Regions from separate parts of the Pectobacterium carotovorum genome, predicted to be linked through region 2. Evidence: predicted binding sites of a transcription regulator. Region 2 holds the regulator's gene; each other region holds the start of a gene.
The links. The regulator CRP, encoded in region 2, controls carbon source genes, mostly activating them, when cyclic AMP is high. The targets are predictions, from matches to a motif close to ATGTGANNNNNNTCACAT.

Region 1 (3,127 bases), on a different contig from region 2:
CACCGGCTCTTCATTGGTCGGCTGCCAACTGAGTAAGTGCGCCCCTTGTAACGCTACTGCCGCACGCACTTCAGGATGGTCAATGACGACGATGGGGAGTTGGTCCAACTGACGCTGGCTGAGGGTGGCGCTAATTTGTTTTGTGACGGGGAGTGAGAAAATTGTGTTATGCATGATAGTGCCTTTTTTTGATTGTTTTTCGTTGTAAAAAGAAATCTGCAAGTAACAATAAAAAAGGGCGACATCACGTCGCCCTTTTTTCACCGAATCATCGCTGACGCTTATTTAGAAATGTGAGCGATCAGATCCAGAACTTTGTTTGAGTAACCTGTTTCGTTGTCGTACCAGGAAACCAGTTTCACGAAGTTATCGCTCAGTGCGATACCGGCTTTAGCATCAAATACGGAAGTCAGTTTCTCGCCGTTGAAATCGGTAGAAACCACTTCGTCTTCGGTGTAGCCCAGCACGCCTTTCAGCTCGCCTTCAGAAGCAGATTTGATTGCTGCACAGATTTCTTTGTAAGAAGCTGGTTTTTCCAGACGCGCAGTCAGGTCAACAACAGAAACGTTCGGGGTAGGGACGCGGAACGCCATACCAGTCAGTTTGCCGTTCAGCTCAGGAATCACTTTACCTACAGCTTTAGCAGCACCGGTAGAAGATGGGATGATGTTCTGTGCTGCGCCGCGGCCGCCGCGCCAGTCTTTGTGAGACGGGCCATCAACGGTTTTCTGCGTTGCAGTCGTTGCGTGAACGGTGGTCATCAGTGCTTCAACGATACCGAAGTTGTCGTTGATAACTTTTGCCAGCGGAGCCAGGCAGTTGGTGGTGCAAGATGCGTTAGAAACGATTTCCTGACCTGCGTAAGTTTTGTGGTTTACGCCCATAACGAACATCGGAGTGTCATCTTTAGATGGACCAGTCAGAACGACTTTCTTCGCGCCAGCAGCGATGTGCTTACGTGCAGTTTCGTCAGTCAGGAACAGGCCAGTTGCTTCAGCAACGACATCAACGTTAACTTCGTTCCACTTCAGGTTTGCAGGATCGCGCTCTGCGGTAACACGAATGGTTTTGCCGTTAACAACCAGGTGGCCATCTTTAACTTCAACGGTGCCGTTGAAACGACCATGAGTTGAGTCGTACTTCAGCATGTACGCCATGTAATCAGCGTCCAACAGGTCGTTGATTGCAACGATCTCGATGTCAGAACGTTCTTGCGCAGCGCGGAAAACAATACGGCCGATACGGCCAAAACCGTTGATACCTACTTTGATAGTCATATATTCCACCAGCTATTGGTTTGTGAATAAAAGGTTGGTTGTAAAATTACAAAAACCTTGCTGAGCGTCAAGCGGAATCGTGTCAATAGTTGCTGTAAGTCAAACCTATGACCAATCTTTGTGCAAAAACCGCTCGAGCCTGTAACTAAGTAACATCTAAGACTGATATGAGGGCGGAATGCATCATATAAAGCCTGTGTTATCTCAATATGTGACATGCATCACAATTAAATGTTCATGCTAATAACATTCCTAATATTAGGCCAGAACGGCCTGTCAGGTTGTTAATTTTTTGTTATAATCAATGATTAATTGAATTGATAACACCCGCTGTGAGACTTCCATGACTAACGACTCTGCTTCGCGTACCCCGTCCGATAATACTGAACTGACAGAGATGCAGCGCTATGTCACCCAGCAACGCGGTACGGAGCCTGCATTTTCAGGCAAACTGCTGCATAACAAGCGCACCGGCGTTTACCACTGTCTGTGCTGTCAGGCCCCGCTGTTTTACTCCGACAGCAAATATGACTCCGGTTGTGGCTGGCCGAGCTTCGATCAGCCAGTCTCCTCAGAAGCGGTCCGCTATCTGGAAGATGATTCACACAATATGCGCCGTATCGAGATCCGCTGTGGGCAGTGTGATGCGCATCTGGGCCACGTTTTCCCTGATGGCCCGAAAACCACGGGCGAACGTTACTGCGTAAATTCTGCTTCGCTGAGCTTTATCGATGACGTTGATGGCGAGCGCGTTGACGGGTAATCTGTGTGTGATGAATAGGGCAGTGGCAAGCTGATACTGTATAGCTTTAAACGATTCAGCTATTAAGTGCGCCTGTCAGTACATTGACCCCGTCAATAATTGTCCCTGTCAATAACAGAACTCAGTAAGAATAACTCAGACCTTTTTCGGAGCAGAAACCGGATATGGAACTCAATGATCTGATCGACGCCATGACGCCAGAAATTTACCAGCGGTTAGTCACGGCGGTAGAGCTGGGCAAATGGCCAGACGGTGTCGCGTTGACGGCTGAACAGAAAGAAAACTGCCTACAAATGGTGATGATGTGGCAGGCTCGCCATAATGAACAGGCTGAGCACATGACGATTGGCACTGATGGCGAAATCGTGATGAAGAGCAAGCAGGAGCTGAAGCGCGAGTTTAACATCGCTGACGCGATCGTTACGCTGAAGCCCAATGCTTAACGTGTGAGCAGGCAGCCTTATTGGCTGTCGTGATGCTGTGCGACAGTGACGATGGTTAGTGCGTTGAAGACAGTGTGGCAAGAAACTGCGTCATATCCGTCAGGATCGCCCCACGTTGTACCATTTCCCGCAATGCAGATTCGCTGTCATCGGGCAAAAGATTAACCCCGCGACAGCCGTCCACCAATACTTCCGTGTGATAACCCAGCGCAATGGCATCCAACACGCTGAACTTAACACAATAATCTGTCGCCAGCCCCAGAATGGTCAAATGGGTGATGTGGTTGGCGTGTAGCCACGCATCCAACTCGGTTTTAAGCCGATGTCCGTTATCGAAAAAAGCGCTATAGCTATCGATCTCTGGCTGAGTCCCTTTTTGTACGATCCACTGAATGGCTGACTGATTAAGTGCTGGATGAAAATCAGCTCCGGCGGTTCCCTGTACGCAGTGAACCGGCCACCAGATCTGCGGCCATCCATTTAACTCGCCGATTTCTCCAACCTTGGTATTCGCATTAACGGCAAAGCTACCGTGATTCTCGGGGTGCCAATCCTGACTGGCGATCACGGTAACGTCAGCGACCACGCAGGCCTCAATCGCACGGTTGGCAACCGCAATAACTCGGTCGCCTTCATTAACGGCC
Region 2 (3,127 bases):
CCGTGGACACCTCCAACCCGTTTGCTGCCAAGTCGATTCCCTCGCTGGATGAAAGCTTCGTCGTCATTCACTTTCAGGGGTTGGATAATATTGATTATCCCTATCTGCTCGCCATGTTGCAGGGATCGTTTATCTCCCACATCAACACGCTGGTCGTTCCCGGCGGGAAAATGGGGCTGGCGATGGAGCTCATCATGGCACCGCTGGTGCAGCGGTTAATTGAAGGGAAAACCATCGAATAAGCATCAAGATATACGGGGCGACCACAGGGGTGAGGCCTCCCGACGGGAATCTCCCCCTGTGTTTCCCCTAATAACAGGCTTAAGTGACCAGAATGAGTGCTCAGAGAAAGGGATTATTCCAGCACTCTAATTTCGTGGCTGTGCGTTACCTCAACGGCTTTGCCTAGCATCAGTGCCACAGAGCAGTATTTTTCCGCTGATAGTGCGACAGCTCGCTCAACGGCTTTGTCGGTCAGCCCTTTTCCCGTCACGATAAAATGCAGATTGATATGGGTAAATAAACGCGGCGCTTCAGACCGGCGCTCTGACGTCAACTTCACTTCACAGTCCGCCACATCGTTGCGGCCTTTTTGCAGAATCGACACGACATCAATCGCGCTGCATCCCCCCACAGACATCAACACCATCTCCATCGGACTGGGCGCTTTATCACCGGAATTACCGTCCATCAAGATCTGGTGCCCTGACGCGGATTCGCCCAAAAACGTTAAGCCTTCAACCCATTTTACCCGTGCCTGCATGGTGCCTCTCCACTAAAAATTTTTTGAAAATTTATACCGTTACTGTACAAAAACCAGCGTTAATCAGAGCTTTGTCATGCTGAAGCGAGACAACACAAGACACGTCCTTAAAGCTGTGTTAAAACGAAAATAGAATAGACCTTTTCTGGACAAACCCAGAAACGAAGAAGATGATTGCGTGGCCAGATATACCCAGCCACGTTTACGATGCGGCAAGGCAGCAACCGGAAAATCAAGGGTACAGTGGTTCCAGTATATTCCCTGACGTCATTCTGCCTAGACTGAATTTTATTTTTTTAGCAGTTAAACACGCCGTACAGGGAACTCTGACCCCTGTAATTTGCGCAGTGAATTACAACAGAGGATGATAGCGAATGGTTCTCGGCAAACCGCAAACAGACCCAACTCTCGAATGGTTCCTTTCCCATTGTCATATCCATAAGTATCCATCGAAGAGCACGCTGATTCACCAAGGTGAAAAAGCAGAAACGCTTTACTACATCGTGAAAGGCTCTGTCGCAGTGCTAATCAAAGATGAAGAAGGCAAGGAAATGATTCTTTCCTACCTCAATCAGGGCGATTTTATCGGCGAGCTCGGCCTGTTTGAAGAAGGTCAGGAACGCAGCGCCTGGGTTCGGGCAAAAACCGCCTGTGAAGTGGCTGAAATTTCCTATAAAAAATTCCGCCAGCTCATCCAGGTTAACCCAGATATCCTCATGCGTCTGTCTGCGCAAATGGCAAGCAGACTCCAGGTTACCTCAGAGAAAGTCGGCAACCTCGCCTTCCTTGATGTGACCGGCCGTATTGCTCAAACTCTACTCAACCTGGCCAAACAACCTGATGCCATGACGCATCCAGATGGCATGCAAATAAAAATTACCCGTCAGGAAATTGGGCAAATCGTTGGCTGCTCGCGTGAAACCGTGGGTCGCATTCTGAAAATGTTAGAAGACCAGAACCTGATCTCTGCGCACGGTAAAACGATTGTCGTTTACGGCACTCGCTAAATCCCTGTCGCTGTACCCTACCAATAAAAAAGCGTGAAGCCTCGGCCTCACGCTTTTTTTTATGGCGAGCTTCCTGCTCGCCACCCTTCGGGCCGTCGCAAGCGACGTTGAAAAACGTTCCCTACGTTTTTTTATCGCTGCGCTTTTAAGAACGCCACTCAGTTTGCTGCGTTAACGACCTGCGCGACGGCTTTGGCGAACTTATCCATCCCCTGCACAATATCGTCTTCATCAATGATCAAAGACGGCACAAAGCGAATTACGTTCGGCCCAGCCATCAGCACCATCAGACCCTGAGCCGTTGCAGCAGCCAGAAACTCGCCTGCGCGGCCATGCCACTGCGGTTTCAGTTCTGCCCCCAGCAGGAGCCCCATACCGCGAACCTGCTCGAATACGCCGTACTGCTGGTTGATTTTCTCCAGTTCACTAACAAAGCGATCGTGCCGATTCGCCACGCCTGACAGCACTTCCGGTGTGTTAATGATATCCAGCGCGGCTTCCGCCACCGCACAGGCAAGCGGGTTACCGCCATAGGTGGTGCCGTGTACCCCAACCGTCATCACAGAAGCGATCTCTTCCGTCGTCAGCATCGCGCTAATCGGGAAGCCGCCACCCAGCGCTTTAGCGGTGGTGAGGATATCCGGCGTAATACCGTAGTGCATGTAGCTGAATAGTTTGCCAGTACGCCCCATCCCGCTCTGCACTTCATCAAACACCAGCAGCGCCTTATGCTGATCGCACAGATCGCGAACGCCTTGCAAAAACTCAGGCGTAGCAGGCGTAATACCGCCCTCGCCCTGAATCGGCTCCAGCACGACTGCGCAGGTGTGATCGTCCATCACTGCTTTGACCGCAGCCAGATCGTTGAAAGGAACATGGACAATATCCGCAGGCTTAGGCCCGAAGCCATCGGCATATTTAGGCTGTCCGCCAACCGAGACGGTGAACAGCGTCCGACCATGGAATGCATTGTAGAAGGCGATGATCTTGGTTTTATACGGGCTATGACGTTTAACCGCATAGTGACGTGCCAGCTTAAATGCCGCTTCGTTAGCTTCAGCGCCGGAGTTAACAAAGAACACGCGATCGGCAAAAGTGGCATCAATCAGTTTACTGGCGAGGCGTAGCGCAGGTTCGTTGGTGAAAATATTGCTGGTGTGCCACAGCTTTTCACCCTGTTGCTGCAATGCGTTCACCAGCGCAGGATGGCAGTGACCCAGTGCCGTAACCGCAATGCCACCGGAGAAATCAATATACTCGCGGCCGTCCTGATCCCAGACGCGGCTCCCTTTACCTTTAACGGGTACAAACTTCGCGGGTGCATAAACTGGCAAAATCACTTTATCGTGAGTATCCC
Region 3 (3,127 bases), on a different contig from region 2:
CCGACCAACGCGGGGTTTCCAACTGAAGGTGGAACCCCAGAAACAGGGACAGCACAATCGCAAAGCTCAGTTTAAAAGCAAAGCGCAAGCGCGCAAACTTCGGTGTCGTAAAGAACACGGGGCCTGTCAGCGACGGCGTTTTCATCATCGCCTCACTTAACCAAACTCACGCAGGCGATAAAGGAGACGGATAAGCGGCGACGGCTTTTTGTCATTGTTGACCTGCTCACCGGTAATCACCACAGTTGCCGTCGTGCCAGCCGGATAGAGGTCGCCCATTTGACTATCGAGGCGAATTTTTACCGGCACACGCTGCGCCAGACGCACCCACTCCAGATTGGAATCCACGTTAGCCAGGCCTTTATTGTTCGCGCTGCTGCTGCTGTTATTCACACCAGCCGCCACACTATCGACCGTACCGTAAAATATCTTTTCACTGCCCAGCGGGGTGATTTCTGCACGGTAGCCGCGGCGAACCCCTTCAAGCTTGGTTTCCTCCATGTACGCCAGCAGGTAGAACGAATCCTTCTTCACCAACGCCACCGCCGTATTACCGCGTTCGATGAACTCACCGCTCTGCACATGCAGGTTGGTCACCCAGCCGTCGGCAGGGGCGCGTACCACGGTGCGTTCCAGCTCCAGCTGCGCCAGTGACAACACCGCCTGCGCTTTAGCAAGCTGGTGCGTAGCGGTTTCCAGGGCATTACTGGACTGATCGATATTTTCCTGCGACATCGCACTGACGCCGAGGCGCGCACGACGCCCTGACTCCCGGCGTTTTTCCGTCACCAGCGCCTGATAGTAGGCAACATCGGCTTCCGCCTGCGCCACGGCCTGATGGTAGCGCGGCTGGTCGATGACAAACAGCACATCACCTTTGTTCACCAGCTGATTGTCCGTGACGCGAACGTCGCTCAACAACCCACTGACGTCCGGCGCGATTGCGACAACATCCGCCGTAAATTTGGCATCACGCGTCCAGGGTGATTCGGTATAAAACGCCCAGACACGGAAAATGGCGACAATCGCACACAGCACAATCACCAGCGTAATGACCACGCGGCTCAGTTTTTTGATCAGCACGGCCTGCTGCCTAAACAACGTTAAAAAGAAAGCTTTCACAGACGCCTCACAGACCGTAACGGAAGAGTAAATAGAACAAACAGCAGAACAGTGCACTGTTAAACAGCGCCGGATGCCAGACGAAGTCATAGATACCCGTCGGTTGCAGCAGGCGGTTCACGACAAAAAACAGGGTCAATGACACCAGCAAGACAAAAAATACGGGGGGAAATGACAACCCGAACAGCACCATAACCGGGAGTGAACTCATCCTCTTTTCCTTTTTTCTGTTAGGTAGCGGTAGCGCGCAGGTCCGCTACCGGATGGTAAATGATGTCGTCTGATGCTGACGTTCAGCATAGACAAAAGCGCTTCATCCCGCAGGCTGTAACCAGCGAATTAAATAGCGTTAAACTGATGAATAGCGATGCCAGCAGAGGCTGACTAGCGATGGGAAATCAGCGCACGATCTACATTGGATAAATAAACACAATCATTGGCTAGCTCTGGGCGGTGAGTAATCATGGACGACCGCAAGGGCGATGTCTGCTCGCGTTCACCTTCAAGCAACGCTTGCCGCTTGAACGATGGCGGACAATGTTCCACCCGGCATCACCGGATAGGCTATATTATGGATGCTTATTATCACCTTATCTACATAGTGTGATCTAAATCACTTTTAAGCCAGAGTGAATAATGGAAAGACTAAAGAGTATGTCGGTGTTTGCCCGCGTGGTGGAATTTGGTTCTTTTACCGCGGCTGCCCGCCAGTTGCAGATGAGCGTATCCGCCGTCAGCCAGACCGTCACCAAGCTTGAAGATGAACTACAGATTAAGCTGCTGAACCGCAGTACGCGTAGCATTGGGCTGACGGAAGCGGGGAAAATTTACTATCACGGCTGTCGCCGCATGCTGCATGAGGCTCATGAGGTCCATGAGCAGCTTTACGCCTTCAACAATACCCCAATCGGCACGCTGCGCATCGGCAGTTCTTCCACGATGGCGCAGAATGTATTGTCCACCATGACTGCCGCGATGCTGAAGGAATATCCCGGCCTGTCCGTCAATCTGGTCACAGGAATTCCCGCTCCCGACCTGATTGCCGATGGGCTGGATATCGTTATCCGCGTCGGGGCGTTACAGGATTCCAGCCTGTTCTCGAAACGCTTAGGCTCGATGCCCATGGTCGTCTGTGCCGCCAAAAGCTATCTGGCACAGCACGGCACGCCGGATAAACCGGCAGATATGGTGAATTTTTCCTGGCTGGAATACAGCGTGCGACCCGACAGCGAATTTGAACTGATCGCCCCGGAAGGCATTTCAACCCGCGTCACGCCACAAGGACGCTTTGTCACTAACGATCCGCAAACGCTGGTGCGCTGGCTCAAGGCTGGCGCGGGTATCGCGTACGTGCCGCTCATGTGGGTCGTGGATGAAATCAATCGCGGCGAAATCGAGATCCTGTTTAACCGCTACCACTCCGATCCGCGCCCGGTCTACGCGCTCTACACCCGCAAAGACAATCTGCCGCTAAAAGTACAAGTCTGCATTAACTACATGACGGAATACTTCAAAAACGTCGCCCTGACGTATCAGGGCTACCGGCAGAATCATAGCGAGGAAAAAAAACCGCGCTAATAACGCGCGGTCTTAAAGGAACTCAGGATTCAGTGCAAATTACGCGGTGCCGCCAACGGTCAGGCTTTCCAGCTTCAGCGTAGGCTGACCAACACCGACGGGCAGGCTTTGCCCTTCTTTACCGCACACGCCGACGCCTTTATCCAACGCCAGATCGTTGCCGACCATCGAGATCTGCTGCATTGCTTCAATACCGGAGCCAATCAGCGTTGCACCTTTGACTGGCGTGGTGATACGGCCTTTTTCGATCAGATACGCTTCGGACGTCGAGAAGACGAACTTGCCAGAGGTGATATCGACCTGACCGCCACCAAAGTTTGGCGCATACAGGCCGTATTCAACGCTGGAGATAATCTCTTCCGGCGTTGATTTCCCAGCCAGCATGTAGGTGTTCGTCATACGCGGCATTGGCAAGTGCGCATAAGAC
Region 4 (3,127 bases), on a different contig from region 2:
GGTCAGTTGACCGGCCTAAAACAAAAACTTCACGCCAGATAGTTATCCTGCAACCAAGTATTTATCCTGCAAATAATGCCGCGCGCGATTATCCAGCCCGTATTCCACCTCAAGCCAGCTATCGATCGAACCGTGTCGTTCGTAGATGGCCTGCAACGCCGTCACGATGAACTCTTCCTGCACCGACAGCACATAAGAGAACTGTCCAAGCGCTTTCTCATTCAGCGTTTCCGACAAATGCGTCAGCAGTTGCTGGCGGAAGGGCGTCAGCGTCGTTTCCGTAAGCAGGTAATCTTCCATCACCGTCTGCTCATCCGCACCCAGCGCAAACATCACCAGCGCCGAGCCGATACCCGTGCGGTCTTTACCCACCGCGCAGTGCTGTACCAACCCGCCCTCATCCGGCCGTAATAGCAGCGATACCAGTTGCTTATAGGCCGAATTATTGAAAGGTAAACGGCGATAAAGTTCCAACATAAACGCCCGGGAATCAAATGCCGCCAGCACATCAGATCCCAGCGAGTCCAGATTGGCCGTCACTTCGTGACGCAATGGATTGGCCGGGTAGGCGTGATAATTAGCGCCCGTCCACAAGACATCGGGTTTCTGCGCAATTTCATCGGCATCCCGATAATCCACCACGTGGGAAATCGGCACGCCAGCAAGATGTTCACAGTCAGCCTGACTCAGCAGATCCAGCGAGCCGGAGCGAAAAAGTTTGCCGTGTCGGATAAGCCGCCCATCAGCAGCGCGGTTGCCGCCTAAATCGCGGAAGTTGATTCCGCCGTCCAGCGGTAATAAAGAGGGATGAAGCAACGTTGGTTCGGTCATACATCTCCTTGCGAGGTTGAAAGGCGAGCAAGGCAACCGTATTACACGCGCTAAGCACGGTGCAGGTTAACCCGATGAACCTGAAGAGGCTATCAGGATAAAGGCTGGTCTCTGCGATGACCAGCCCAAAATAACATCAATTTTTTCGCTTATTCAGCGGCTAACAACCGGCGAGTGGCGTCCAGTAGCACCTTAATCACGGTGGTTTCGGCTAACTTCATGGTCGCCGCATCCGGGATTTCCTGCTGAGTACGGTTCACGATCACGCCCGCGATCATGCCCGCTTTTAACCCCTGACTGGCGCACATGGTCAGCAGCGTGGCAGATTCCATTTCGTAGTTCAGCACGCCCATGCTCTGCCACTCTTCCATCGAGCCGCGGAAGCGACGTACAACGCGTCCAGAGAAGGTGTCATAGCGCTCCTGACCCGGGTAGAACGTATCGGAAGACGCGGTGATGCCCACGTGCAACGCCGCCCCCGACGCCTTCGCCGCTTCCACCAGCGCAGTGGTACAGCCGAAATCAGCAACAGCTGGGAATTCCATCGGCGCGAAGTGCAGGCTCGCCCCATCAAGACGGACAGCGGCGGTGGTCACCAACACATCACCAACATTGATACCAGACTGAATCGCCCCTGTTGTACCCACGCGCAGGAAAGTACGAATGCCGAGCTGTGCCAACTCTTCTACCGCGATTGACGTTGACGGGCCGCCGATACCGGTCGAGCAAACAATCACTGCCTTGCCGTCCAACTCTGCACGCCAGGACGTAAATTCACGGTGTGATGCCAGATGTACCGGGTTATCCATCAGGCGAGCAATTTTTTCGACACGCTCAGGATCGCCGGGCACGATAGCCAGCGTCGCGCCCTGTAAATCGTTCTTGACCAGACCAAGATGGAACACATCAGATGTAGACATAACTGCCTCCCGGGCAATCAATTGGGTATTCAGAGAAATCGCGCTGGACGCCTCATAAACACGGCCTGTAGGCGTCCGTTCAATAAAAAGACTCTAGCGCATCACTACGTTTTTTTAAGTGACGAGAGTCACCGATAAAAAAGAAACAAACATCAACATACATAAAATATGTGATTTAAATCACTATTTATCAGGTAAGGAATTCGCTTTTGCCGATTAATTGTCTTCTAGTGTAGATTCTTTAGCCTTATCGGTTACCACAGCGAACCAAACTCGATACTTTCCGGCTCAATCATTTCCAAGAAGGCATTACATACCGCTTGCCCCTGCCACGATGCACAAATCGCTTCTGCACACGGTTGACTGTCGGCAAAGGCAAGATCAATAAAGACGCCATTACCTAAACTGACTAAATACTGGCTTTTCCAGCCAGGCTGAAGCGAAAGGTGACGTTCTACCATCTGATTATAAGCATGGCGCATGTCACTCTCCTGAATACCCTGCTTTAGACGAAATCGTCCTATTTCGATACCGCCTCTTATTTTTACTGACGGTGCGTGCTCCATTTGGGCGGTATAGTGCCCGATGCTGTGCAACGCCCTGACAGAAGATCTGAAACAGGAAAATTCCGGTTGGCTTTCAACCGCTTTTGCCGCAGCCCGTGCAGCTTCAAGACTATTCCACACCACAAGATCGACACGCTCGGCGGAAATATCGATGCCTGAAAATGCGATCCAGTCGATAAACCCAGGGAAATGCTTTAACAGACGCTGTGCCGATGCGCGCGCTGAATCGGCCTCTTGCTGGGTTTTTACCGTATAAGTGACTATTTCGTAACATGGGGTAGCCATAATGAACTCCGTTATCAGGATGATATGAAGTCTGAATCGTATTACACCACCCTGACAGAACTTGTCAGGGTGGTGTAAGCTCTTCTCATGAAAACGATTCGGCTACTCTCTTTACTTGACCATCTTCGCGGCCGCGTACACCCGGTATCAGCGGAAATATTAGCTCAAGCGTTGAATGTATCGGTCAGAACGATCTACAGGGATATGGCGGCACTACAAACCATCGGCGCCCCTATTCGCGGTGAATCGGGACTCGGTTACCTACTTGAAAAAGACTACTTCCTTCCCCCACTTAACTTTGACCCAGATGAACTGGACGCCATTATGCTGGGAATGCGGCTGATAGGTGCCCGAGGCGATAACATGCTTTCCGCAGCGGCCAGCCGGGTTTCAGCAAAAATCAGCGCGGCGATTGGTGTCAAAAAAGCAGATACCTATAAGCTGCTTCCTCTCAGAGCGGTTTCTCGGCATACCGCGGAAAATGAGAGGGCCATAAACCATCTGGCTTTTCTTCGTCTGGCCATT

Region 1: the regulator CRP is predicted to act here: its motif matches at 1,487-1,504, upstream of msrB (peptide-methionine (R)-S-oxide reductase MsrB).
Region 3: the regulator CRP is predicted to act here: its motif matches at 1,724-1,741, upstream of aaeR (HTH-type transcriptional activator AaeR).
Region 4: the regulator CRP is predicted to act here: its motif matches at 1,920-1,937, upstream of udp (uridine phosphorylase).

Annotation. Positions count from the first base shown of each region.
Region 1 is NZ_JAXAFK010000001.1:1,514,321-1,517,447, forward strand. It holds gene R9X49_RS06765 (D-hexose-6-phosphate mutarotase) at 1-174, opposite strand, end outside; gene gapA (glyceraldehyde-3-phosphate dehydrogenase) at 282-1,277, opposite strand; gene msrB (peptide-methionine (R)-S-oxide reductase MsrB) at 1,621-2,040, shown strand; gene R9X49_RS06780 (YeaC family protein) at 2,205-2,483, shown strand; gene pncA (bifunctional nicotinamidase/pyrazinamidase) at 2,539-3,127, opposite strand, start outside.
Region 2 is NZ_JAXAFK010000005.1:229,471-232,597, reverse strand. It holds gene R9X49_RS19380 (phosphoribulokinase) at 1-242, shown strand, start outside; gene R9X49_RS19375 (OsmC family protein) at 356-763, opposite strand; gene crp (cAMP-activated global transcriptional regulator CRP) at 1,138-1,770, shown strand; gene argD (bifunctional acetylornithine/succinyldiaminopimelate transaminase) at 1,929-3,127, opposite strand, start outside.
Region 3 is NZ_JAXAFK010000002.1:41,772-44,898, reverse strand. It holds gene aaeB (p-hydroxybenzoic acid efflux pump subunit AaeB) at 1-145, opposite strand, end outside; gene aaeA (p-hydroxybenzoic acid efflux pump subunit AaeA) at 157-1,122, opposite strand; gene aaeX (p-hydroxybenzoic acid efflux pump operon protein AaeX) at 1,130-1,333, opposite strand; gene aaeR (HTH-type transcriptional activator AaeR) at 1,759-2,700, shown strand; gene tldD (metalloprotease TldD) at 2,740-3,127, opposite strand, start outside.
Region 4 is NZ_JAXAFK010000006.1:222,784-225,910, reverse strand. It holds gene R9X49_RS20755 (tyrosine-protein phosphatase) at 43-831, opposite strand; gene udp (uridine phosphorylase) at 981-1,751, opposite strand; gene R9X49_RS20745 (hypothetical protein) at 2,006-2,602, opposite strand; gene R9X49_RS20740 (YafY family protein) at 2,690-3,127, shown strand, end outside.